Regions from separate parts of the Mesorhizobium sp. M0244 genome, predicted to be linked through region 2. Evidence: riboswitches for the same ligand, from Rfam matches in the RefSeq annotation. Region 2 holds a riboswitch; each other region holds the start of a gene.
The links. Region 2 has a riboswitch for thiamine pyrophosphate ahead of thiC (phosphomethylpyrimidine synthase ThiC). Riboswitches for the same ligand answer to the same signal wherever they lie in the genome.
Positions count from the first base shown of each region.

Region 1: linked by a shared signal. The riboswitch ahead of thiB (thiamine ABC transporter substrate binding subunit) and the one ahead of thiC (phosphomethylpyrimidine synthase ThiC) in region 2 are both predicted to bind thiamine pyrophosphate.
Region 3: linked by a shared signal. The riboswitch ahead of thiC (phosphomethylpyrimidine synthase ThiC) and the one ahead of thiC (phosphomethylpyrimidine synthase ThiC) in region 2 are both predicted to bind thiamine pyrophosphate.

Region 1 covers NZ_JAMYSE010000002.1:41,281-49,250, reverse strand. Annotated here, with positions in the region: gene NKJ08_RS02475 (RNA polymerase factor sigma-32) at 1-754, shown strand, start outside; gene NKJ08_RS02470 (M48 family metalloprotease) at 770-2,239, opposite strand; gene thiQ (thiamine ABC transporter ATP-binding protein) at 2,494-3,285, opposite strand; gene thiP (thiamine/thiamine pyrophosphate ABC transporter permease) at 3,282-4,901, opposite strand; gene thiB (thiamine ABC transporter substrate binding subunit) at 5,153-6,166, opposite strand; TPP riboswitch at 6,210-6,324, opposite strand; gene NKJ08_RS02450 (thiamine diphosphokinase) at 6,452-7,096, shown strand; gene NKJ08_RS02445 (ABC-F family ATP-binding cassette domain-containing protein) at 7,112-7,970, shown strand, end outside.
Region 2 covers NZ_JAMYSE010000048.1:585-8,554, forward strand. Annotated here, with positions in the region: partial or broken gene thiC (phosphomethylpyrimidine synthase ThiC) at 1-1,206, opposite strand, end outside; TPP riboswitch at 1,310-1,426, opposite strand; partial or broken gene NKJ08_RS24150 (Ros/MucR family transcriptional regulator) at 2,196-2,637, opposite strand; gene queE (7-carboxy-7-deazaguanine synthase QueE) at 2,770-3,501, opposite strand; gene queD (6-carboxytetrahydropterin synthase QueD) at 3,498-3,854, opposite strand; gene queC (7-cyano-7-deazaguanine synthase QueC) at 3,854-4,552, opposite strand; gene NKJ08_RS24170 (EAL domain-containing protein) at 5,492-5,902, shown strand; partial or broken gene NKJ08_RS24175 (class I tRNA ligase family protein) at 5,924-6,073, shown strand; gene NKJ08_RS24180 (hypothetical protein) at 6,371-6,799, opposite strand; gene NKJ08_RS24190 (MFS transporter) at 7,395-7,970, opposite strand, start outside.
Region 3 covers NZ_JAMYSE010000010.1:122,290-130,259, reverse strand. Annotated here, with positions in the region: partial or broken gene thiC (phosphomethylpyrimidine synthase ThiC) at 1-1,435, opposite strand, end outside; TPP riboswitch at 1,540-1,656, opposite strand; gene NKJ08_RS10670 (ISAzo13-like element transposase-related protein) at 2,322-2,678, opposite strand; gene NKJ08_RS10665 (SRPBCC family protein) at 2,605-3,126, opposite strand; gene NKJ08_RS10660 (ArsR/SmtB family transcription factor) at 3,107-3,469, opposite strand; gene NKJ08_RS10655 (TetR/AcrR family transcriptional regulator C-terminal domain-containing protein) at 3,389-3,868, shown strand; gene NKJ08_RS10650 (NAD(P)/FAD-dependent oxidoreductase) at 4,122-5,444, opposite strand; gene NKJ08_RS10645 (ABC transporter permease) at 5,456-6,343, opposite strand; gene NKJ08_RS10640 (ABC transporter permease) at 6,355-7,305, opposite strand; gene NKJ08_RS10635 (peptide ABC transporter substrate-binding protein) at 7,414-7,970, opposite strand, start outside.

The sequences.
Region 1 (7,970 bases), on a different contig from region 2:
CAATGACCAGCACGCGCTGCACTGCATCACCGTCGCGCATATGCGGCTGGTCATTTCCATGGCGTCGCGGTTCCGCCACTACGGCCTTCCGCTGGGCGACCTGATCCAGGAAGGCCATGTCGGACTGCTGGAGGCCGCGGCCCGTTTCGAGCCGGAGCGCGAGGTGCGGTTCTCGACCTATGCGACCTGGTGGATCCGCGCGTCGATGCAGGATTATATCCTGCGCAACTGGTCGATCGTGCGCGGCGGCACCAGTTCGGCGCAAAAGGCGCTGTTCTTCAACCTGAGGCGCCTGCGCGCCCGCCTGGCAAACGGCGCCGAGCAGACGTCGAATGCCACGCTCTACCGCGAAGTGTCGGCGGCTCTCGGGGTTTCCGAGGCCGATGTGGCGATGATGGATTCCCGCCTTTCGGCACCCGACAGCTCGCTCAACACGCCGCTTGCCGAGGATGCGGGCGCAACCGAGCGGATGGAGTTCCTGGTTTCGGATGATCCGCTGCCCGACGAGGTCGTCGGCGACACGATCGATGTCGAACGCCGCTCTGTCTGGCTGAAGACGGCGCTCGGCGCGCTCAATGCGCGAGAACTCAGGATTATCGAGGAGCGCCGGCTGAGCGACGAGGGCGCGACGCTCGAAGCACTCGGCGAGACGCTCGGCATCTCCAAGGAACGTGTCCGCCAGATCGAGGCGCGCGCCATGGAAAAACTCAAGGCGGCGCTGGTGAAGCAGAATCCGGAATTTCTCGCAGCCTGAAAATCGCGTCGGCTGCTATTTGTCCGTGACGATCTTGACCTTGTCGCCGGCCGAGACGGCGGCACCCGGTGACAGCGCATTGAGCACCCTGAACAAATCCAGCTTGCGGTCGACGCCGACCATCTGTGCGGCCAGGGAGCCCATTGTCTGGCCGGGCTGCACCGTGACGATGCGGATACGCAGCGGCTTCAACGCCGCCTTCTCGGCAGCACTCAGGATACGGAACGAGCCGCTGACCGAGCGCGCCACCGTGCTCAGCGAAGTGCTGGCCGAAGGTGCCGCGGTCAGCAAGCGGTAGACCTGGCCGCCGGCGCGGATCACCGCAATATCGAATTGCCAGCCATCGGCGCCGGCATGCGCGGTCGCCGCTTCGTTGCCGTTGATCGTCTCCTGGCGCACGCTGCTGTCGTCGAGGCCGGCAACCCAACCGCTGCGGATGTAGTCGGTCAGCGAGCGGCCCTTGTCGATCGAAACACCGTCGAAGCGGATCGCCATGTCGCCCGGGCCGGTCGCCGTCACCGCCGCTGCCGAATTGTCGATGATGAAGCCGTTGGGCACCGAGAACGACACGCCGAGGCCAGGATGCAGGAAGGTTTCGCCGCGCACATAGCCTTCCTCCGGTGTGTCGCCGTAAAGCAGCCCGTCTACGCCGGAAAGGAATGAATCGCGGTCGCGCGACCCGACACCGGGCGCGCCGAACTGGCGGGCGTGACGCTGCGCGAGATCGATACGCTGCGGCGTATTGGGGTGCGTCGCCAGGAAGTCGAGGCTGGCGTCGGTGGCGCCGCTGATCGAGCGGAAATCGGTATAGGCCGACATCGACTGCAGGAAGCGGCCGGCGGCGTAGGGATCGAAACCGGCTTCGCCGATCGATTTGATGCCGATGGCGTCGGCCTCCAACTCCTGATTGCGCGAGAACTGGGCCAGCCTCAACTTGCCGCGGATCAGCGCCGCCTTGGCCGTCGGGTTGTCGCCGAGCACATCCGAAACCACCTTGGTCGCCAAGCCCTCTTCGGCTTCCAGCTGCTGGCGCTGCAGGCCGTGATTGGCCGTAACGTGGCCCATCTCATGCGCAATGACGGCGGCAAGCTCGGCTGAATCGTTGGCCAACGCCAGCAGTCCGCGGGTGATGTAGAGATAGCCGCCCGGCAGCGCGAAGGCATTGACGTTGGGCGAGTTGAGGATGGTGATGCGGTAGGTCTGGGTCGGGTTGGCCGACACCACGGTCAGTCTGCCGACGATCTTGGCCACCATGCGCTCGAGCTTGGGGTCGGAATATTCTCCGCCATAGGTGGCGAGGATGCGCGGGTGCTGCGCCTTCGCCAGTTGGGCGAGCTTGCCGTTGGCGGCGACGTTGTCGACCGTGATCGGCTTGTCTGAGGGCTGAAAGCCTGATTCCTGCACGTCGGGAGGCGTGAACATCTGGCAGCTTGCCAGCGCCACGGCAAGACCGGCCAGCGCCAGAAAGCGCGCCAGCGGTTTCACCCTCCGATTGTCGATGCCGGTCGGCAGATCGGCTTCCTTTCAAGTCCTGGCACGTGACCGCGAAAATCGGGCGCGATTTCCGGAAAGCATCACGCGCAAAATCAAGTGCTACGGCGTCCTTCGTGCGTCCGACAGATACGAGGCAGCAAGGGCAAATCACGGTCTAAGCCGGACCAACTCCTGGCGGACCTAGCCACACTACCTCGACCATGGCAAGCAAGCGCCGCTTCGCCTTCCGCCGGTTTGACCATAAATTATGTCCGCTTCCGGGCAACATCTCGTGATCCAGCCGCAAACGGACCCGAGCCGATATAGCGTCGGAATGCCTCCGGTCCAGCCCCGACGAAAAAATCGGCGGCGGTGCCCGTCGCGGCAACCGTGCCACCATCCAGGAAAACCATGTTTCGGCCGATACGGCGCGCATCGTCCGGCTGGTGCGTGACGAATAGCACCGTCATGCGCTGCTCCGAATGGACGTCGGCCACCAGGTCGAGCATGTCGTCGCGCAGTGCCGGTCCGAGCGAAGCGAACGGCTCGTCGAGCAACAACACCGGCCGGTCGCGCACTAGGACCCGGGCGAGCGCGACGCGCTGCCGCTCGCCGCCCGAGAGTTCGCGCGGCAGCCGGCTTTCCTTGCCGGCAAGGCCGACGCGCTTCAGCGCTGCGGCGATTGCGGCGCGATCGGCGTCGTTCAGCCTGAGCGAAGGCGAGCGGCCGAGCCCGACATTCTGCTCGAGGGAAAGATGGGCAAACAAGTTGTTTTCCTGAAATACCATCGACACCGGCCGCTCTGAAGGCGGCGCAGTGCTGACGTCGGCGCCGCCGATCAGCACGCGGCCCGACCGCGGCACCTCGAAACCGGCCACCAGATTGAGCAGCGTCGACTTTCCCGAACCGCTCGGCCCCATGATGGCGGTGATTTCCGACGCCGGGAAATCGACGTCGAATATAAGCGGCGTTTCACCATAGCTGAACGAGACATTGTCGAGCCGCACGGCCGCGCTTTTTTCCACCGAAATGGACCGTTCCGGGCTGATCGGCATCATGATTTCTCTCTCCTTCCCAGCCAGTCCGCGGTCAGCACCAGTGCCAGGCAGACAAGGCCGAGCAGCAGCGCCAGCCCGGCCGCATCCTCGGTGCGGTAGCTGCCCATGCGCGCCAGCAGCAGATAGGGCAAGGTCTGCACGGAATCGCTGCCGAACAGCGCAATGACGCCGAGATCGCCGAGCGACAGCGCCATGGCGAAAGCGAAGCCGGTGGCGAGCGGCCGCCGCAGCGACGGCCAGTCGACCAGCCGCAACCGGTTCCAGCCCGAGATGCCAAGCTGTGCACAGAGCCGTTCGTGGCGTTCGCTCGCCGCGTCATAGGCAGGGCGGATAGCGCGGATGGCGAACGGCATCGCCATCACCGCATTGACCGCAACCACCATGACAGGGGCGATCGCAAAGACATCGCTGACGGTGCGCAGGAGCAGGAACCAGCCGGCACCGATGACAATGGGCGGCACCACCAGGACGAACCCCGCACCGGTGTCGGCCAGATGTTCGAGCAGCGTCCGCCTGCCGGTCCGCCGGGTGAGTGCCAGCGCCCGGCGCGCCATGACCAGCGACAGCGACAACGCCAAGGAGAGCAGCGCCGATAAGAGGGAGAGCATGGCACTGGTCGCCGTCGCTTGCCGCACCGCGCTCTCGCCGGCCAGGCGGCCGAGATCGGCGCCAAGCCCGGCCGCCAGCGTGGCCGCCATCGGCCCGGCGACGAACAGCAGTGCCAGCCCGATCACCAGCGCGTTCAGCACGGTCTCGGCCGCACCAGCTGAAAAATACCGGCGCGGCGCAACCGGCAGATTGGCGTCGCCGGTCATATTGGCGCCAAGCCGCGTCAATGCCAGCACCACGACAAAGGTCAGGGCAATTTGCAGCAAGGTCAGCGTCACCGCCCGCGCCGGGTCGAAGTCGAAACGCAGCGCCTGGTAGATAGCAACCTCCAGCGTCGTCGCACGCGGCCCGCCACCCAGCGTAAGCACGATGGTGAAGGAGGTGATGCAGAGCATGAAGACGAGCCCGGCGATGCCCGGCAGGGCCGCACGCAGCGTTGGCCATTCGATCAGCCGGAAGGCCGGCGCCGCGCCCATGCCAAGCTGGCTCGCCAGCCGCCATTGGTCGGCCGGCACCGTCTGCAACGCTTCCAGGAACAGCCGCGTTGCCAGCGGCAGGTTGAAGAAGACATGGGCGACGAGAATGCCCGACAGACCATAGATGCCGGGCCAGCTCTGGCCGCCAATCGCGCCGAGCATGCCGGCGAAAAACCCAGCGCGGCCATAGAGTGCCAAGACGCCGAGTGCGGCAACAATGGCCGGCAGCGCCAGCGGCACGGCGAAAAGCTGCAGGATAAAGCCTCGCCCGAAAAACTGTGGATGCCGCGACAGGGCACGCGCGACGAACAGCGCTGGTGCGACGGAGAGCAGGGTCGACAACAGAGCCTGCCAGAGCGTGAAACGGGTGACCCGGAAGAGATAGGAATCGAAAGCCGAGACAGCACCGGAAGGGTCGCGTGCGGCTTCCAGGACGAGCCCTGCGAAGGCGCCGCCGATCAGCAGCGCGATGGCGGCGAGCGCGACTGTGCCAGCGGTGACGCGGGAGTCCGATGATGACGCGCGTTGCACGCTAGACCGCCAGATTCGAGATTCTTAGCGAGGACGGCGTTCCTTCGCGCCCCCCTCTGTCCTGCCGGACATCTCCCCCACTTGGGGGGAGATCGGCAGCGTCCGCGCCTCGCTCAGTCCTGCAACGTTGGAGATTGGCGAAAGCCGAAATGACGGCCAATCTCCCCCCTCGTGGGGGAGATGCCAAGCTTTGGCAAAGAGGGCAGGACAGAGGGGGGCGCCGTAGAGCGAACATCTTCGTCGGTGAAAGCCTACTTGCTCATCACCGCCAGCCACTCGTCGACCCAAGCCTTGCGATTTGCCGCCACCTCCTCCGAGCTGAACAGCAAGGTTTTGGTCGGTTTGACGAGCTTGTCGAAAGCCGGGTTGAGCGGCTTGTCGGTCTTGCCGGCCGGGAACATCCAGTTGGTCTCGGGAATGACGTCCTGGAATTTCGGCCCGGTCATGAAGGCCATGAACTTTTCCGCCAGCGGATTCTTCGCGCCCTTGGTGGTGATCCCAGCGACCTCGATCTGCAGATATTCGCCTTCCTCGAAGGACGCCGCCTGGTAGCGCTCGGTGTTTTCGGCAACCATGTGATAGGCCGGCGAGGTGGTGTAGGACAGCACCATCGGCGCCTCGCCCTTGGTGAACAGGCCGTAGGCCTCGCTCCAGCCCGGCGTTACCGTGAGCACCTTTGCCCTGAGCTTGGCCCAGGCTTCCGGCGCCTTGTCGCCATAGACCGACTTGACCCACAACAGCAGGCCAAGGCCCGGCGTCGAGGTGCGCGGATCCTGGATGACGATCTTGTCGCCGGCATCGCCCTCGACCAATTCCCTGAGGCTCTTCGGCGGGCTCTTCAGTTTTTCGGTATCGTAGACGACGGCGAAATAGCCATAGTCGAACGGCACGAAAATACCGTCGCTCCAGCCGCCCGGCACGCTGACGTCCGACACGGCGCCATGCGGCGAAAACAGGCCGGTTGCCTTGGCATCTGCGGTCAAATTGGTATCGAGGCCAAGCACGATATCGGCTTTGGTCGCGGCGCCTTCCAGCTTCACACGGTTGAGCAGCGCGACGCCGTCGGCGACCGAGACGAATTCGACGACGCAGCCGCACTCGGCCTCGAAAGCCTTCTTCACCGCCGGTCCCGGACCCCAATCGGCGGTGAAGCTTTCATAGGTATAGACGGTCAGCTTATCCTGTGCCGATGCCTGCCCTGGCAGGGCGAGCGCGGATGCTGCAAGCAGGACAATCGAGACAAGAGAGTGGAAAAAACTGCGCATCGGCGCCTCCTTCGTTCGCGTTGAAAGGAATTGAGGCGTCGGGCTGTCCGAAACGTCTAATCCCTCCGCCGGTACAAACCGGATCAGGTTCAGCGGGTTGGCAGTCTTGCCTCTCAGCCGGTCCGCGAAGATCGCGTCCGGCACCCCGTTAGAGCGTTTCGACACATAGGCCCGGCCGAAGTGCCGCGCAAGCGGAAGTTTGCCGGGCATCCAAAGCGCGGCCTTCCGTTTCGTCTGCCGTTTCATCTTCCGTTTCCGGGGCAGGGCTGGTAAGGGCCACGAGATATGAGCACATTCACCATCCTGCTTGGCGGCGATCTCATCCGCACGCCGCTGCTCGACCGCCAGGTCGCCGGCACGCGCGTCATTGCCGCCGATGCCGGCATCGGCCATGCCCGTATGCTGGGCCTGAGGCCGGAACTCTGGGTCGGCGATTTCGATTCCGTGCCTGCCGATTTGCCGGAGGATCTGGCCGCCGTGCCACGGCAGGTGTTTCCCGCTGAAAAGGACAAGACCGACGGTGAACTCGCTATCGCCGCCGCGCTCGAACGCGGTGCGACCAGCCTTGTGCTCGCAGGCGCCTTCGGCGGCAAACGCACCGACCACATCTTCCTGCATCTGGCGCTGAGCGTCCGGCTGGCGGAAGGCGGAACGGAAGTGCTTTTGACCAGCGGCGCACAGGAAGGCATTCCTTTGCTGCCTGGAAAGACCGGCTTCGACTATGTCGACGGCACGCTGTTTTCGGTGCTCGGCTTTTCGGATCTCGCCGGCCTGACAGTCACCGGCGCCAAATGGCCGCTCGACGATGTCGAGGTTGCGTTCGGCTCGTCGCTAACCATTTCCAACGAGGTCAAGGGCCGGCTCGAAATCGCGCTGGCCAGCGGCCGCGCGCTGCTGCTCGCGCATCCCTACCCTCTTCCGGAAAGCTGAGCCCAGAAAGCTGACATGGCGCCGCCGCTTCTCAATCTCGACGGGATAAAGCTGACCTTTGGCGGCACGCCGCTGCTCGACGGTGCCGCCCTGACGGCCTCAGTTGGCGACAAGATCGCCCTGGTCGGCCGCAACGGCTCTGGCAAGTCGACGCTCCTCAAGATCGCCGCCGGGCTGATCGAACCACAGGACGGCGAAGTCTTCCGCCAGCCATCGGCGACCGTGCGCTACTTGCCGCAGATGCCCGACATGGACGGCTTTGCGACTGTCCGCGCCTATGTCGAGGCGGGGCTCGGGCCGGCCGACGATCCTTACCGCGCCACCTATCTGATGGAGCATCTCGGCCTATCCGGCGAGGAACGGCCGAACGATCTCTCCGGCGGCGAGGCGAGGCGCGCCGCGCTCGCCCGCGTCATGGCGCCGGAGCCCGACATTCTCCTCCTCGATGAACCGACCAATCACCTTGACCTTTCGGTTATCGAATGGCTGGAGGAGGAGCTTGCCCGCACCTCCTCGGCACTGGTCGTCATCTCGCATGACCGGCGTTTTCTCGAACGCGTGTCGCGCGCCACAATTTGGCTCGACCGCGGCCAGACCCGCCGTCTCGACAAGGGCTTTGCCTATTTCGAGGAATGGCGCGACATCGTGCTGGAGGAGGAAGAGCGCGAGCAGCACAAGCTCGGCCGCCAGATCGTGCGCGAGGAGCACTGGCTGCGCTATGGCGTGACGGCAAGGCGCAAGCGCAACATGCGCCGGCTCGGTGAGTTGCAGACCATGCGCCAGCGCTTTCGCGGCCATCGCGGCGCCGAGGGTGCGGCGACGATGATAGCCAGCGACGCCGCCGAATCCGGCAAACTGGTGATCGAAGCCAAGA
Region 2 (7,970 bases):
CTGGCAATCCTTCTCCCAGGCGATCTTCGTCAGCTCGCCAAGCGTTTCCAGCTCGGCGAACTGCGGCGCATCGTTGGCATCGGCGATCGAGCCGGGACGAAGGCCGTCGCCGAGCGAAAAGGAGACGTCATAGGCGCGGCAGATGTCGCAGATCTCCGCGAAGTGCTCGTAGAGGAAGCTTTCCCGGTGATGGTGCAGGCACCATTTTGCCATGATCGAGCCGCCGCGCGAGACGATACCCGTGACCCGGTCAACGGTCAGCGGGATGTAATGCAGCCGCACGCCGGCATGGATGGTGAAATAGTCGACGCCCTGTTCGGCCTGTTCGATCAGCGTGTCGCGGTACACCTCCCAGGTCAGGTCCTCGGCGATGCCGCCGACCTTTTCGAGCGCCTGGTAAAGCGGCACCGTGCCGATCGGCACCGGCGAGTTGCGCACGATCCAGTCGCGGATGTTGTGGATGTTGCGGCCGGTCGACAGGTCCATCACCGTATCGGCGCCCCAGCGGATCGCCCAGACCATCTTTTCGACCTCTTCGGCCATCGAGGAGGTGACAGCGGAGTTGCCGATATTGGCATTGATCTTGACCAGGAAATTGCGGCCGATGATCATCGGCTCACTTTCGGGATGATTGATGTTGGCGGGAATGATTGCCCGCCCGCGCGCCACTTCGTCACGCACGAATTCCGGCGTCACGAAATCGGGAAGCGCCGCGCCGAAGGCTTCGCCGTCGCGCTCAAGCTTGCCGTGCAGGATCTCGCGGCCGAGGTTCTCACGGATGGCGACGAACTCCATTTCTGGCGTGATGATGCCGGCGCGCGCATAGGCAAGCTGTGTCACCGCCTTGCCGGCCTTGGCTCTCAGCGGCCGGTTACGGACTGGAAACTCCGGCGTTAGGCGTTCGCCCGTGAGAAATCCATTGTCTTCGGGCCGGACATGGCGGCCGTCATAGGCCTCGACATCGCCGCGCGCCAAGATCCATTCCTGGCGAAGTCGGGCGAGACCTCTTTCGATGCTGGTTTCGACAGTCGGGTCGGTATAGGGGCCGGACGGATCGTAGACGATGACGGGCGGCTCGCCGGCCGTCGGATGGACGGCAATTTCGCGCATCGGCACTTTGATGTGCGGATAGAGGACGCCGGACTTGTGGATCTTGCGTGAGGCGGGCAGCGGTCCCGTCGACACGGCGGGGGTGAGGGCATTCATCTTGAGGCTCCTTTGCTCATGCATTGGAGACCCAGTTCTGTGCCGGAAGGATGAAAAGACGCTTCTAGCGATCTGCCGAAACAGGACCTCGGGCGTAAACTCCCGCAAAGCGCTTGCACCGTCCCTACGCCAGTATGAACTGGATCAGGTTCAACGGGTCACTGCGCCGCGAAAGCCAGCAGTATCTCAGCCCCTTGCCGGGACTCCCCTGGTGAATACCTCAAATTGAGCGGGCCGGAACTATCTTGTCAAGTGCGTTCGAGCTGCGGCGGTGATCGGCGGGCAATCAAAGCGGGCGGAAAGTCGCGACCGATGACTCTGACGAGGCCGCGGCGGTCGCGCATAAGGTCGGACCGATTGCGGGTCCACGAACAGATCAGCCACGTTCGACCGTTTCGCCCAGCCTGTAGGCCAGCAGCAATCCTTGGAGTACGTTTCCCAAAATGACGCAAAAAAAGGCCCGCTCCGTTTCTGGAGCGAGCCTTTTGGCTTGCGCGGTACTCAGAACCTTGCCGCTACGCGAAAGTTAGCAGCCAATGGTAAAGACCGACTGAATGTCAGGGACCACATCGGTTTGATTCAAATCGGACCACGCACGGTTCCTTTTCAATTCAGGCGTGCGAAATATATAGGCGTGCACAAGTTCGATTGCGCGTTTGAGCAGGTTCCGCCCCCTGTCTTATTCGGCATAGGAGACCGAGGCGGCTAATGACCTCGGTCGACGCGGGCTTCGTGCACATCCCAACAATGCTGCTCCCACGGCCGCGTCGACCACCCCACAACTAATGTTAGCCAGCCGCGGCAAGATACCCAACCGGGATCCGTCAGCAGTGCTGCAAGCCTTCGCGATTGCCTGTGAAACCCGGCTGTTTTGCAACGGAAGGCGGGGCTGACCCCGCCTTTCATATTCCGGGCAGATTATGCCGATGGCTGCTCCGCGCCATAAGGAACCTCGAGCGATTAACTCAGGCTCCGGCCTTCTTGCGGGACTACTTTGCCGCCGCCGGCTTTTCCGGCTCGTTCGGTTTGCGGCCGAGACCCATTGTCTTGGCCAAGGCCGAGCGGGTGGCGGCGTAGTTCGGCGCGACCATGGCATAATCCGAAGGCAGACCCCATTTGGCGCGATAGTCGTCCGGCGTCAGCCCGTAGTGGGTCGACAGATGGCGCTTCAGCGATTTGAATTTCTTCCCGTCGTCAAGACAGATGAGGTAGTTCGGTGTCACCGACTTCCTGATCGACACAGCAGGCTTGAGAGCGTCCGGCATTTCTGCGGAAACGTTGCCGATCGTGCCTTTCAGGGCTGCGTGCACTTGGCCGATCAGGGCAGGGAGCTCGCCTACCGGCACCCGGATTGTTGGAGACATATGCTGAGACGACATCAGCGGTGAACTCGATGAGGGCGTCAATGTTGTTGCCGGCTTCTTCTGTCAGAGGCGGTTTCGCCTAAGCAGTGGTGCCACTTGCTGTGCGCTGTAGTGTGCTGAACTGATCGGGTCTCAATTACGATTGACGTGATTTCTCCAAATGCAGGGGTGACGCAGGGCCACCCTAGCACTGCGCGGGCTAGACGCCCCTTTTGTTGCCCCAGAGCAGAACATGAAGTTGCGGCAGGACGCGCGCGTCAAACCATCTATCACAGGTCACTGTTTCTATTAGCCATTCCATGCGTTTCATTATGCCGTCCATATCAACTTCTTCGCCATAAGGGCGTGGCGGCGTGTGATTGCCAGGCTGCAGATAAACGGGCAGTTGCGGATAGCGCGCGGCGGCATCCTTGGCATAGCCGTAGTCTGTTTCGTCGAACACGACGAGCTTGAGCACGATTTGCGGCTTATCCCGCGCCGCCTCGACGCACGCCTCGAACGCAGTCCAATCGGTCGTCATTTCGCTCGATGGCGGCTTTGGGCTTAGAACCAGGACATCAAGCTCGGCGAACCAGTCTCTGGCCACGGAGCCTTGGGTTTCCAATGCAAAGCGGTAGCCTTCACGATGCCCGCGTTCGATCAGCGCGCCGAGCGGCTGGATAGCCGGATTGCCTCCTGAGAGCGACACCATCACTGGTCGGCCACCCGAAAGCAAATTGACCTCTTGCCAGATCGCGTCTGTGGACATGGTCTTCCATTCATGGCGGAAGCGATTGTCCACCGCATGCAGGCTGTCGCACCAGGAACAGCGATAATCGCACCCGCCCGTTCTTACGAACACCGTGGGCAAGCCGATCAGCATGCCTTCGCCCTGGATGGTCGGCCCAAAAATCTCGCTCACGCGAATTCCGGGATCCAACACGCACGTCATGGCCGGTATTCCGCCCAAGTTTTCGGCGTCTCGCTCACCCGCAGGGCGGAGGTTTGTGGCAGCCGCACCTTGCACCAGTCGTAGAGGTGTTTGGCGAGATATTCCGCCGTGACCTGGTCATGCCCCAGCACGTCGTTCAGGTGACGATGGTCGAGCGTCTCGTCGATGTAATGCTTCAGTGCGGCGAGGTCATGATAGTCGCGCACAAAGCCATGTTCGTTCAATTCGCCACCTGAAAGCTCCACCACGACGATATAGTTGTGGCCATGCAGACGCGCGCACTGATGATCTGGCGGCAAGGAGGTGAGCTGATGCGAGGCCGAGAAGTGGAATTCTTTGGTAATGCGGAACATCACGCGCTCCTTGTCTGGATGGCGTGGAGCCAGAAGTCTGCGTCCTCATAATCTGTCGGGTCGGCAATGCCGGCCAGATCGAATGCTTCGCGCCGTTCGACGCATGTCCCGCAGCGACCGCAATGACGTGCGCCGCCCTTGTAGCAGGACCAAGTCGCCTCGAACGGCGTACCGTACTTTGCCCCCTCGCTGACGATGTCAGCCTTCGACATATTCACATAGGGAGCGTAAAGGCGGATATCGGCATAGCCTGCGAGCGCATGGTTCTGCATCGTCTGAAAGGCATCGACAAATGCGGGCCGGCAATCGGGATAGATGAAATGATCTCCGCCATGGACGGCAGTGGCCACCACATCGGCCTTCTGCGCGGCGGCAACCCCGAAGGCGATAGCCAGCATGATGGCGTTCCTATTCGGCACCACCGTGATCCTCATGGAGTCTTCGGCATAATGCCCGTCGGGCACGTCCACATTATCAGTCAGCGCCGAGCCGCTCAGCTTGCGGCCGACATCGCGGATTTCGACGATCTGGTGCGGAACACCCAGCCGTTTGGCGCAGATAGAGGCAAAACCGAGTTCCTTTTTGTGCCTTTGGCCGTAATCGAACGAAAGCAGGCCAATAAGTTTCTGCTCGGTCGCCACCTTGTGAGCGAGCGAAACAGAGTCCAATCCGCCGGAGCAGATGATGAGGGCATTCATGGTTTGAGTCCTTGTTTTGACCGGGTAAGGCTGCGACCGGAGATTTCTCTGCGCTCCCAGTACTCCAAGGGGGCGGTTTTGTGAATGCGTAAGGTGCAATTTAACGCAACGATTCTGCGGCTCGTGGCGCCCAAAGGGAATACTGCGCAAGTTGTCCTTTATGCGCGATTGGGTGACCAACAGGCAGAAGCAGCTAGTGTTGACTGTGTCGCCGTCGACCGTCGATAGCGCGGCGCCCTCTGGCCGCGGACCTTGAAGCTGCGATGAGAGGCGAAAGAAACGCCCGGGTCAGGTAGCCATCGGCGCTGGCCAAGGGCCGCTTGCAGGCGCTGACGGTCACCTCGATCACACCTGGGCTTGCTTTCAGTTCTGCTTCGCTGTCCCGGCCGCCGTGATCCGACGCGTAGAGTTTATCCGGAGGTCAATTGGGGATTTGTGGCGGAATAACTCGGCGTGGATTGTCAGTATGGGTGCGATCCGAACTACAATGTTGTTCGGCCGGAATCCTCCATGCGCAGCCCGTCATCTGACGGCTCGACAAAGGGCAGCTTTCAATCCTAACGCAGTCGGCCCTACCGCCCACGCCGGCTTTGGCGCAGCACCCATGGTAGGCGCCGCTTCCATCGTCCCCTCGTCGCAAAGGCACATGTTCCTGCCCGCCGCTTCCTTCTAGCGGTCCATCTGACTGCAGCCGATGGGTGCGATGCCTCCGGATCCCACGCTTCCTCGACCACCGCGAGGTGTCGAGACGGTCTTTCGTCGGCGCCGTGCGGCGTATGCGGCGCGCATAATCAGGGCCATGTTTTCGGCACCATCGGCGGATGCTCTCGTAGGAACGACGATCCCGCGATCGCAGCATTTCCTCGACATCGCGCAGGCCAGATTGAAGCGGAACTAGGGCCAGACAGAACGGGTCACGATTTCGCTCGGATAGCGAACATGGACCACGTTAGGTCGGCGGTTTCGCAAGGGAGCGTTGCGGTTTTCGGTATCTTCGAATTTCGCCGCAGACGGGCACCGCAGGAGTTGGTGGGCATCCAAACCGTCAGAGGGCGCCCACTCACTTACCTTCGCAAACTGCCTCTTTCGCGGCTCAAGATCGACCGATCTTTTGTCCAGGATATGCTGACTGATGCCGACTGCGCAGCGATTGTAAGATCATTGATTAAGCTGGCGCATGAGCTTCGAATTGAGGTAACAGCTGAAGGCGTAGAAACTTCCGAACAGCTCGACTATCTGCGTCGCGTCGGCTGCGATGAAGCTCAAGGCTATTTAATCGGGAAGCCTGTCCGGATAGACGACATTCCTAGCATTGCCGCGGAGCCGTCTAGTCCGGACCTAAATACTTGAATTGCAGGCCCGTTGCCCTTCGAACGCTTCACCATGGACGAGGGTCTGTCGAAGGCCGTTCTGGAAGTCTTCGTCACGGTCTACAGGCAAGGCTTGATCTATCGCGATACACGACTGGTCAACTGGGATCCGATGATGCTGACCGCGATTTCGGATATCGAAGTGTTCTCGGCGCGTCCTGCTACTGGTCGCGCGAGCGCTTGTACGCGGCATGCCCAACCGGCCCATCGCCGCCCTGTGGTCGCCGCCGAACGTGAGCGTCTCAGCGAGCCGGAGGGACAAAATGCCAACCACAAGATTGCGTCGGCCCGGATCTGCGAAGCAGCCTAAGGAAGATTTCAAACCCAGGCTCGGCACGCGGCGATAGTCGCGTGCCGTTGCGGTCTCAGGCTCCGCCAGCAGAAAACAAGCGATTTCCTACGTTTGTGGACAGTTCGGCAGAGCAGCTTCAATCCTGGCGCTGTCGACCTACCGCTCAGGCCGGCTCTGGCGCAGCATCCATGGCAGGCGCCGCTTCCATCGTTCACCTCGCGGCAAAGGAACATCTTTCTGCCATCGCTTCCTGCTGCGTGTTCGTCGATTTCCATGCGGTGCGTGCGATGCATCCGGAACCGGTGCTTCCTCAACGGTTGGCGGCTCAGAAAGCGATACGTCAGGCATGCTCAAGCGCCGGGCGTCGGATATTACTTCAGCGGTGGTGAACACGGGCAGAGAACGAACATCTTCGCTTGGAACAATCGGCTGCCGCACCGCGTCATCGGCCGCATCTTTCGTGGTCGCTTTCGCGACATCGTTCGCGACGGCGGCCAGGTCAATGCCGGCCCAGATCGACTCTGGCCGCTTCACCAGGCCACGCTTCTGTTTTATCTCGACGACAAAAGGTCGCTGCTGCTTCATCGCGCTCTCGACTGATTTGGGGGATTTGCGAACGTCGTCTAATCCTATCGTACGCCTTCGTCCACCCGTCCCCACGCATTTATCTAGTCCGCCCCTTTGTCCGCTTCCGGCACGCTCTAGAGAAGCCAGGTCCTGCCGGATAGAATTGCTCGTCGCCTTCTGAAGGGCGGACACAGGATATTGCGTAACTGCTCGTGCGAGATTGATGGTGTTGGCGCAGCCCCAAGCTCGACTGCCGATCATTGGCGTTCGCCTCACCGCTCTGTGCGGTGAGGTAAGTCGCTCGTTGCAACCCGCAGCGGAGCGAAACCCGAGTATATACAAGGGGGGCGGCGAAAAGCCTCTCGCACCGAAACGTGGCTGGCCCGCAACTCCTCGACGAGATGGTCCTGCCGGAAAGGCGCGACCGGCTCCGCCCGACCAGAAACGATCCATGCCGCGAGTGCTGAGCGATGCGGACGGGGAGTGTGTCCACTGCAGTCCTGTTTCATAGACAACTCGCGGCGGCTTGGCAGTCGAGGCTCTTCACGGCGGGGCTGATCGATCGCGCTCGCAGTCAACAATTGCTGAGCCCCAGATTTGTGCCGGCCAGGCTTCAATGACGGGGATGGCGAAAAGCTGAGTGCTCGGGCTTGCGGGCCGAGCTTGTCGGCCGCTCGATGGAAAGTGTCATTTGAGGTGGGGTCTCGGCCGCGTGCAGCTGAAAGACACGCTCGTCCAGTTCCTTGTCCACTTCCGTCAGACGATGATTGATGCGAAGGTAGTCCGTCCAGGTCGGCGTGCGAAACGTTTCTATCCAATGCATAGGCTTCTGCAGGTTCCGCTGGAGCGTCCAGTTCCGAGCACCGACGCGGCTGTGTACATGGCGCCGCTGCCGCATAAGGTCGAGGAAGGCCTCGAGATTTCTCTCGGCTATCAGATATTCGACCTTGACCACGATCGGGCCGCTCCTCGGCTTCAGATTGAGAGAGACAGCTGGGGCATCGAATTCCTCCAGAGGATCGGGCTCGGAGTCGCGGCGCTCGCGAAGAGGAAAGAGAACGCCGGCTGCAGCGACGAACAGCAGGGAGGCAGCGGAACCCTCCAGCGCCCAGGTCAGCGAATGGTTTTCGGCCACCGTGCCCCACACCCAGCTGCCGAGCGCGATGCCGCCGTCTATCAAAGCATAGTA
Region 3 (7,970 bases), on a different contig from region 2:
CGGGAAGGCCGAGATGCTCCTTGGGCGTGACGTAGCAGAGCATGGCGGTGCCGAACCAGCCGATCATGGCAGCACCGATGCCTGAGGTGATGTGGTCGTAGCCCGGCGCGATGTCGGTCGTCAGCGGCCCCAGCGTGTAGAACGGCGCCTCGCCACAGACAGCGAGCTGCTTGTCCATGTTCGCCTTGATCTTGTGCATCGGCACGTGGCCAGGGCCCTCGATCATCACCTGGCAATCCTTCGCCCAGGCGATCTTCGTCAGCTCGCCGAGCGTTTCCAGCTCGGCGAATTGTGCTGCGTCATTGGCGTCGGCGATCGAGCCGGGACGAAGACCGTCGCCGAGCGAGAAGGACACGTCATAGGCGCGGCAGATGTCGCAGATCTCCGCGAAATGCTCGTAAAGGAAGCTTTCCCGGTGATGGTGCAGGCACCATTTGGCCATGATCGAGCCACCGCGCGAGACGATGCCTGTGACCCGGTCAACGGTCAGCGGGATGTAGTGCAGCCGCACGCCGGCATGGATGGTGAAATAGTCGACGCCCTGTTCGGCCTGTTCGATCAGCGTGTCGCGGTAGACCTCCCAGGTCAGGTCCTCGGCGATGCCGCCGACCTTTTCGAGTGCCTGGTAAAGCGGCACCGTGCCGATCGGCACCGGTGAATTGCGCACGATCCAGTCGCGGATGTTGTGGATGTTGCGGCCGGTCGACAGGTCCATCACTGTATCGGCGCCCCAGCGGACCGCCCAGACCATCTTTTCGACCTCTTCGGCCATCGACGAGGTGACAGCGGAGTTGCCGATATTGGCATTGATCTTGACCAGGAAATTGCGGCCGATGATCATCGGCTCGCTCTCTGGGTGGTTAATGTTGGCGGGAATGATTGCCCGCCCGCGCGCCACCTCGTCGCGCACGAACTCCGGCGTGACGAAGTCGGGGATCGCCGCGCCGAAAGCCTCGCCGTCGCGCTCAAGCTTGCCGTGCAGGATCTCGCGACCAAGGTTCTCGCGGATGGCGACGAACTCCATTTCGGGCGTGATGATGCCGGCGCGCGCATAGGCAAGCTGGGTCACCACCTTGCCTGATCTGGCCCTGAGCGGCCGGTTGCGAACGGGAAATTCCGGCGTCAGGCGCTCGCCAGCGGCGAATCCATTGTCTTCCGGCCGGACATGGCGGCCGTCATAGGCTTCGACATCGCCACGCGCCAAAATCCATTCGTGGCGAAGTCGGGCGAGGCCTTTTTCGATGTCGGTTTCGACAGTCGGGTCGGTATAGGGGCCGGACGGATCGTAGACGGCGACAGGCGGTTCGCCCGCCGTCGGATGGACGGAGATTTCGCGCATCGGCACCCTGATCTGCGGATGGAGGACGCCGGACTTGTGGATTTTCCGAGAGGCGGGCAGCGGTCCCGTCGACACCGCGGGGGTGAGGGCATTCATCTTGAGGCTCCTTTGCTCATGCATTGGAGACCCAGTTCTGTGCCGGAAGGATGAAAAGACGCTTTGGTCGACCTGCTCGAAACAGGACCTCGGGCACGAACTCCCGCAAAGCGCTTGCACCGTCCCTACGCCAGTATGAACTGGATCAGGTTCAACGGGTCACTGCGCCGCGAAAGCCAGCAGTATCTCAGCCCCTTGCCGGGACTCCCCTGGTGAATGCATCGAAATTGAGCTGGCCAGCGCTATCTTGTCAAGCGCATTCGGGCCGCGGCGGTGATCGTCGGGCGATCAAACCGGGCAGAAAAGCTCGCGCAGGCGTCGGGACAAGTCCCTGAATATACCGCGCGGACGGTACTTTCTGCGAGTGTACCGTACTGGGGAGGAGTCCGTCGGTCTGCCGAAAACGCCGATAGTAGGCGATAGATGGATTCCCTCGGGCAGCCGAAATTCGTCAATCAAAAACCAAATTTTTGACGGTTATGCCTGACGGCAGCTGCGCAGAGCGCAAACAAATTGCTTCGCGAGATCAATGGGTTATCATGGGTTGAAACAATCGAGTGGGAATGACGGGGATAGCGTCGGATAGATTTGGATAGCGTTGCGTAGTCTTGTGATCGATAGCATGCGAATGACACGGATAGTCAGCCGTATCAGCCGGAGAATCGGGGCGTACGGTCTCAGCCTCACGACGTTTGTAAGAGCCGATCGGCTCAAGGTCACTCGATGATGTCATGATCAACTCTATGGACGCATTCAGGACGAGGACGTCGTAAGCGGGAACACGTTGCCTCTACGGGGCGTCGAGCATCGCGATAGCGCAATGTCAATTTTCCAATCACGCGCACGACCAACGCCAACGGTACTAACAAGGGAATTTGCGCCATGATCAAATCCGGCGTTCCATGCGCGATCTGATGACGTAGTCCCACTCGCCGTGAAACTCTTCGCACTCGACCTTCAGTTCTCGCAGTTCCTTCTTTGAGATATTCTTGCCGATGGGATAGCGCCGACGATCGAGTCGGACGCGCACGACGAGACCAACCTCGGTTGGTCGTGTTGCCAATGGGGTTGATGATGGTCTCGTAGGTCCGCAGAGGGCGGCGACGACCTCGTCGGGGTTCTCTTCCGCGTAGTGAAGAGCCAGGCGGCCGACCGCGAGATCGACGACTTCATGACCGCCCCACGCTCGCGCCCAGCGTGACGAGAAGCTCGTCCAGTTGCTCGAACGTCTCGCCCATCGCATCCGCCGCCCCGGTGCCGGCAGCGTCGAGAGCTTCCTTCGAGGGATAGAGTTCGTGCATGACCAGCAGCGTCTTGCCACCTTTTTCCTCGAAGGTCACCGTGGTGACGGGTCCACCGTCACCACCTTCGTCATTGGTCCAGACGAGGCGCGAGTGCGGTGTCACTTCGATATACCTACCGAAGAACTCGTCAGGGTTTGAGCCATCGTGGCCGAACACCAAACGGTACCTGCCCCCGACACGAACATCCATCTCGCAGGAACGCAGGAACATGCCCATCGACTTCGGCGCCCACCACTGCTTGAACAGCTCGGGCTTGGTCCACGCCTCGAACACGATGCGCGCCGGGCCGTTAAAGGTTCGCGTAACGACGAGCTCACGCTCGGACTTGCGTTCCACCGTCGTGCGGTTCTTCATGGGGGTGGGCTCACTATCTCTTCTTTCGTCCATCGACTTTCTCCTTCCGTTTCAATTCCTCGACAACCTTGTCCAACTCGTCGAAGCGTGCGTCCCAGAGCTGGCGGTACCTCTCGATCCATGCCGCCTCTTCCTCCAGTCCGCGCAGGCCGAGCTTGCAGGTCCGCACGCGCCCGACCTTCTCCGTGGTGACGAGCCCCGCCTGCTCCAAGACGCTGACATGCTTCTTCATGCCCGTGAGGGTCATGTGGAACTTCTCGGCAAGGTCCGTGATCGAAGCGTCTGCACGCCCGAGTTGCTCCAGAACGCCGCGTCGGTTGGCGTCCGAGAGCGCGGCGAACGAGGCATCGAGGCGGGGCCGGAAATACTGAACCATGTGGTTCAGTATTTAACACGCGGATTGGCGGCATGCAAGGGGAAGCCGAGCGCGCGCTGCGTTGCCGGCCGCCTTGTGCTCACGCCGCGCGTCATGCAACTGCGTCGCCTGGTGATCGGCGAGGTCGGCCGTTTCCCTGAACTGGCGAGGGCGCTCTTTGAGGGCGGACCCAGGCGCGCAATAGCGGCGATGGCAGTGCTGTTCGAGCGCTTGGCCGAGCGCGGCCTAATTGCGATCGATGATCCAGCTGCCGCTGCTTCCCAGTTCAATTGGTTGATTATGGGCGAGCCATTGAGCAGCGCCATGCTGTTGGGTGACGAGGCGATTCCAAAGCCAGCGGAGCTTCGACGACACGCCGCAGCCGGCGTGCACGTGTTCCTTGCGTCGTACGGCAAGTGAGGCACGCCACGGCGGTGAGCGGATGTCGGTCGCAATCAAACGGACCGCTCGGTCTTGGTTGACGGTCTTTCTCCGGCGCCAAGCGGGTCGCGATTCGTCGCGGCGCTATCGAAAGCCGACCGATCGATGCCGATAGTCGCTGAAATCGAGCGGATTTGGCGCAAATTTTTGACGGATCGAGGAGCGCATACCCTTGTCTGCCAGTGCCAGACTCAGGTCCGAAGGCGTCGCGAAATCTTCCATTCGATCCTGGCTAGGCGTGGGGTGGGAGTTGAGACCCGCTAGCCTTTGCCCGCAGCCAGTCCGAGACGCGATAGTATCGTAACATCGCGGCCGGAGCGAACGACATGAAGAAGGGTGCCCGCCGGAGCGGTTCGAGTTTCAGCGAAAGGTCTTTTTCAGGAACGCCCTTCGCCCATTCGCCGAGTATGCCGCCGAGCATGCTTCCGGTAGGCACGCCGCGACCGGATAGCCCCGTCAACGCGACGACGCCCGGCGCGAGTTGATAGAATCTCGGGATGGTGCGCTTCTGCATGTCCAACTCGCCGAACCAGAAATACTCCCATCTCAAGTCGCTGCTGAGCTGCGGATGGAGCCAGCGCAGGCGGTCGGACATGAGGCGATGCGTAAAGGCCAGGTCCCGGCCGCGCCGGCCCATCGGGAACATCGAGGCGACGATCCGTCCCTCGGCGTTGTACTTGTAGACAAAGATGTCGCCGCGGCCGTCATGCATCGTCGTGTCGCGCGGCAGGATGGTTTGGCGTTCGCTGGCGGTCAGCGGTTGGGTGGCGGCGACAAACACCCTCTGGATCCTGTAGGTCCGGTCGAGGCCGGGCCATCCGTCGACGGTGTAGGCGCCGGTCGCAAAGATGACCTTGTCGGCGACGACGGTTCCTTCGCCTGCGTGCACTGCCCAGGCACCATCCGGTCGCACGACATCGCGGACCGGCGACCCAGTGTGGATTGTGCCACCTTCCTCCATGACGGCACGTGCTAGGCCTCTTGCATATCCCAATGGATTGAGGTGACCGGCCTCGGAATGAAACCAGCCGCCATAATATCGCGGGCTGCCGGTCATCTCCTCGCTCGCCTGCCTGTCGAGCACCCGCGTCTTGGCGCCGACGGCATTGTATTGCTGCGCCTTTGCCTCGAGCTTGGCGACAGCGCCTGGCGTAAGCGCGCCCATGACGTAGCCGTTCTGTTGCCATTCGCAATCGATGCCATAGCGCTCGATCATCCCAGCGACTTGTTTGTTTGCCCCTGTCTGCCGGGCGATCAGCCGTTCGGCCCACGGCTCGCCCAGCATGGCACGCAGTTCGGGCAGGCTGTAATGGGTGAAGGTTGGCGTACAGTGGCCGGCATTGCGGCCCGAGCCGCCGAACCCGATCTCCTGGGCTTCGAGCAGAACGACGTCTATGCCGTCACGGGCGAGATCGAGTGCGGTGGTCAACCCGGTGTAGCCGCCGCCGACGATGCAGACGTCCGCCCGCCTGCGTCCTTGCAGAGGGCTGGTCTCTGGCGCCGGCGGCGCGGTCGCATACCAGAGCGAGACTTCAAACGGCGAAAACCTTGCCATTCCGGGCGGCCTCACAGCATGTCGCTTCGTGCGTCGAGCGCATCGCGCAATCCGTCGCCGATGAAGTTGAAACTGGTGACCGCCAGTGTGATTGCGGCACCAGGAACGATTGCCAGCCACGGCGCGCTGTCGAGATATTGCTGGGCGCCGTTCAGCATGTTGCCCCAACTCGGCAGCGGAGGCTGGATGCCGTAGCCGAGAAAGCTGACATAGGCTTCCAGAAGGATGGCGCGGGCAACGGTAAGCGTGGCCGCGACGATGATCGGACCGATCGCATTGGGCAACAGCTCGCGAAACATGATGTGGCTGTTGCTGAGCCCGAGCATGCGGGCGGCGACGACGAAGTCGCGTTCGCGCAACGAACGCACTTCCGCCTCCACGATGCGCGCGATTTCCATCCAGCTCGTTGCCGCGATGATCAGGGTGATCATGATCGGGCTCGGCTTGATGAAGGCCGCCATCGCCAGCAGCAGGAAGATGTTGGGAAAGGACAGCATCGCGTCGACGAAACGCATCAGTACCGTGCCGATGCGGCCGCCGAAGAAGCCGGCGGCGATCCCGAGCACGGTTCCGAAGACCGTGCTGATGATCATCGCGGCGAAGCCGACCAGGAGCGAAATGCGGCCGGCCATGAAGAGGCGCGCCGCGATGTCGCGGCCAAGCGGATCGGTGCCGAAGAAATGATAGCCCGTGAACGGCGGCGAGAACCGGCCACGCAGGTCGATGTAGAGATCGTCAAAGGGCAGCAGCAAGGGTCCGAAGACGCAGGCCAGCACCAGAACGATGATCATCACCAGGCCGAACATCGCCAGTCGATGACGGGCAAATCGGCGCACGCTGCGGCTATGCCACCAGCGTTGCCTGGCGTGGGTGGGGACAAGGAAATCCGACTGGGTCATCGCTTCGTTCCTCAGCTCAATCGAATGCGCGGATCGACGAACGCGACGGTGAGGTCCGCGGCCAGATTGCCGACCAGGACGAGGACCGCGGACATCATCAACAGGCCCATCACCACGGGGTAGTCGCTGTAACCGAGACTATCGAGGAACAGCCGCCCCATGCCGGGCCAGGTAAAGACAGTTTCCGTCACCAGGGCGCCACCCAGTATTGTCGGCAGTTGCAGTCCCAGCAGCGTGATCATCGGCAGCAGGGCGTTTCCGAGGATATGGCGGATCAACACGCGTCGGGAACTCAGCCCCTTGGCCCGGGCCGTTCGGACGAAATCCTGGTTGATGACGTCGAGCGTCGCGGTGCGCATGTAGCGGCTCCACACGGCGACATTGACCAGCGCAAGAACGATGCTCGGCATGATGAGATGGATCGCGTAGTCGCCGAGCGAGCCATTGCCGATCGTGTACATGTTACCGGCCGGCAGCCATTTGAGCCGGAGCGAGAAGATGTAAATCGCGATCAACCCAAACCAGAAGGTCGGGATCGACAACGCTACCATTGCGCCGACTGTCGCCGCGTAGTCGAAGATCGAATACCGCTTGAGCGCGCCAAGGACACCTACCCACGTACCGACGGAGATGGCGATCGCGGTCGATACGCCCATCAGCAGCAATGTTGCGACAAGGTGCTCCCAGATGATGTCGAGCACCGGCCTTCCGTCCCGGTAGGAACGTCCCCAGTCACCGCGAAGCAGGTGTGACAGCCAGTCGATGTACTGAACCGGAAGAGGTCGGTCGAGCCCCATTTGCGAGGCGATGCGATCGAGATCGGCCTGCGTCATCCCTGGCGTGAGGCTGAACTGCGAGAGCGGTCCGCCTGGAGCGAGGTTCAAGACGGCAAAGCCAATCACCGAAACCAGCAGGAGCAGGACGAGACTTTGCCAGAAGCGTCCCAGCAGATAGCGAAGCATGCCGGATGTCTCCGTTTTTGCTGTCCGTCGGATATGGGTCGCGCCAGTGGCGCCTTTGTCGGCGATTGAAACCGAGCCGTCAGTGCCGGCCCGGCCTCACGTCCGCAGCTAGGACCAGTACCAGGTGGCCACGTCCCAGGAGTCGATGCGCACATTGATGTTCGGCTCGACCCCTTCGACACCGGACTTGTGTCCGCGGACGGTCGCGTATTGGAACATCGGCAGGAAAGGCAGGTCGTTGCGCACGGTCTCCTGGATTTTCAGGTAGGCCTGCTTGCGCTTCTCCGGCACGAATTCGACGCCGCCGGCTTCGAGCAGCTTGTCCACCTCAGGGCTGGCATATTGCCACGTATTCTGGCCGGCGCCGCCCTTGGCCGGAATTGATTTCGAACTGAGGTAATCCGACGTGTCGGGGTCGGATCCTGTCAGGAAGTTGATGCCGACGACGACGGAATCGTATTCCGACTTCATCCAGTAGTCGCCCCACATCACGGCCGGTGGCAGGTTGGAGATCACCACCTCGACACCGGCGTCGCGATACGATTGCTGAATGAACTGCTGCGCCTGTTCGCGGATATGATTGCCCGCCGTGGTCGAGTTCTTGAACGAGAGGCGGACGCCGTCCTTGACGCGGATGCCATCCGCGCCGGGGACCCAGCCGGCCT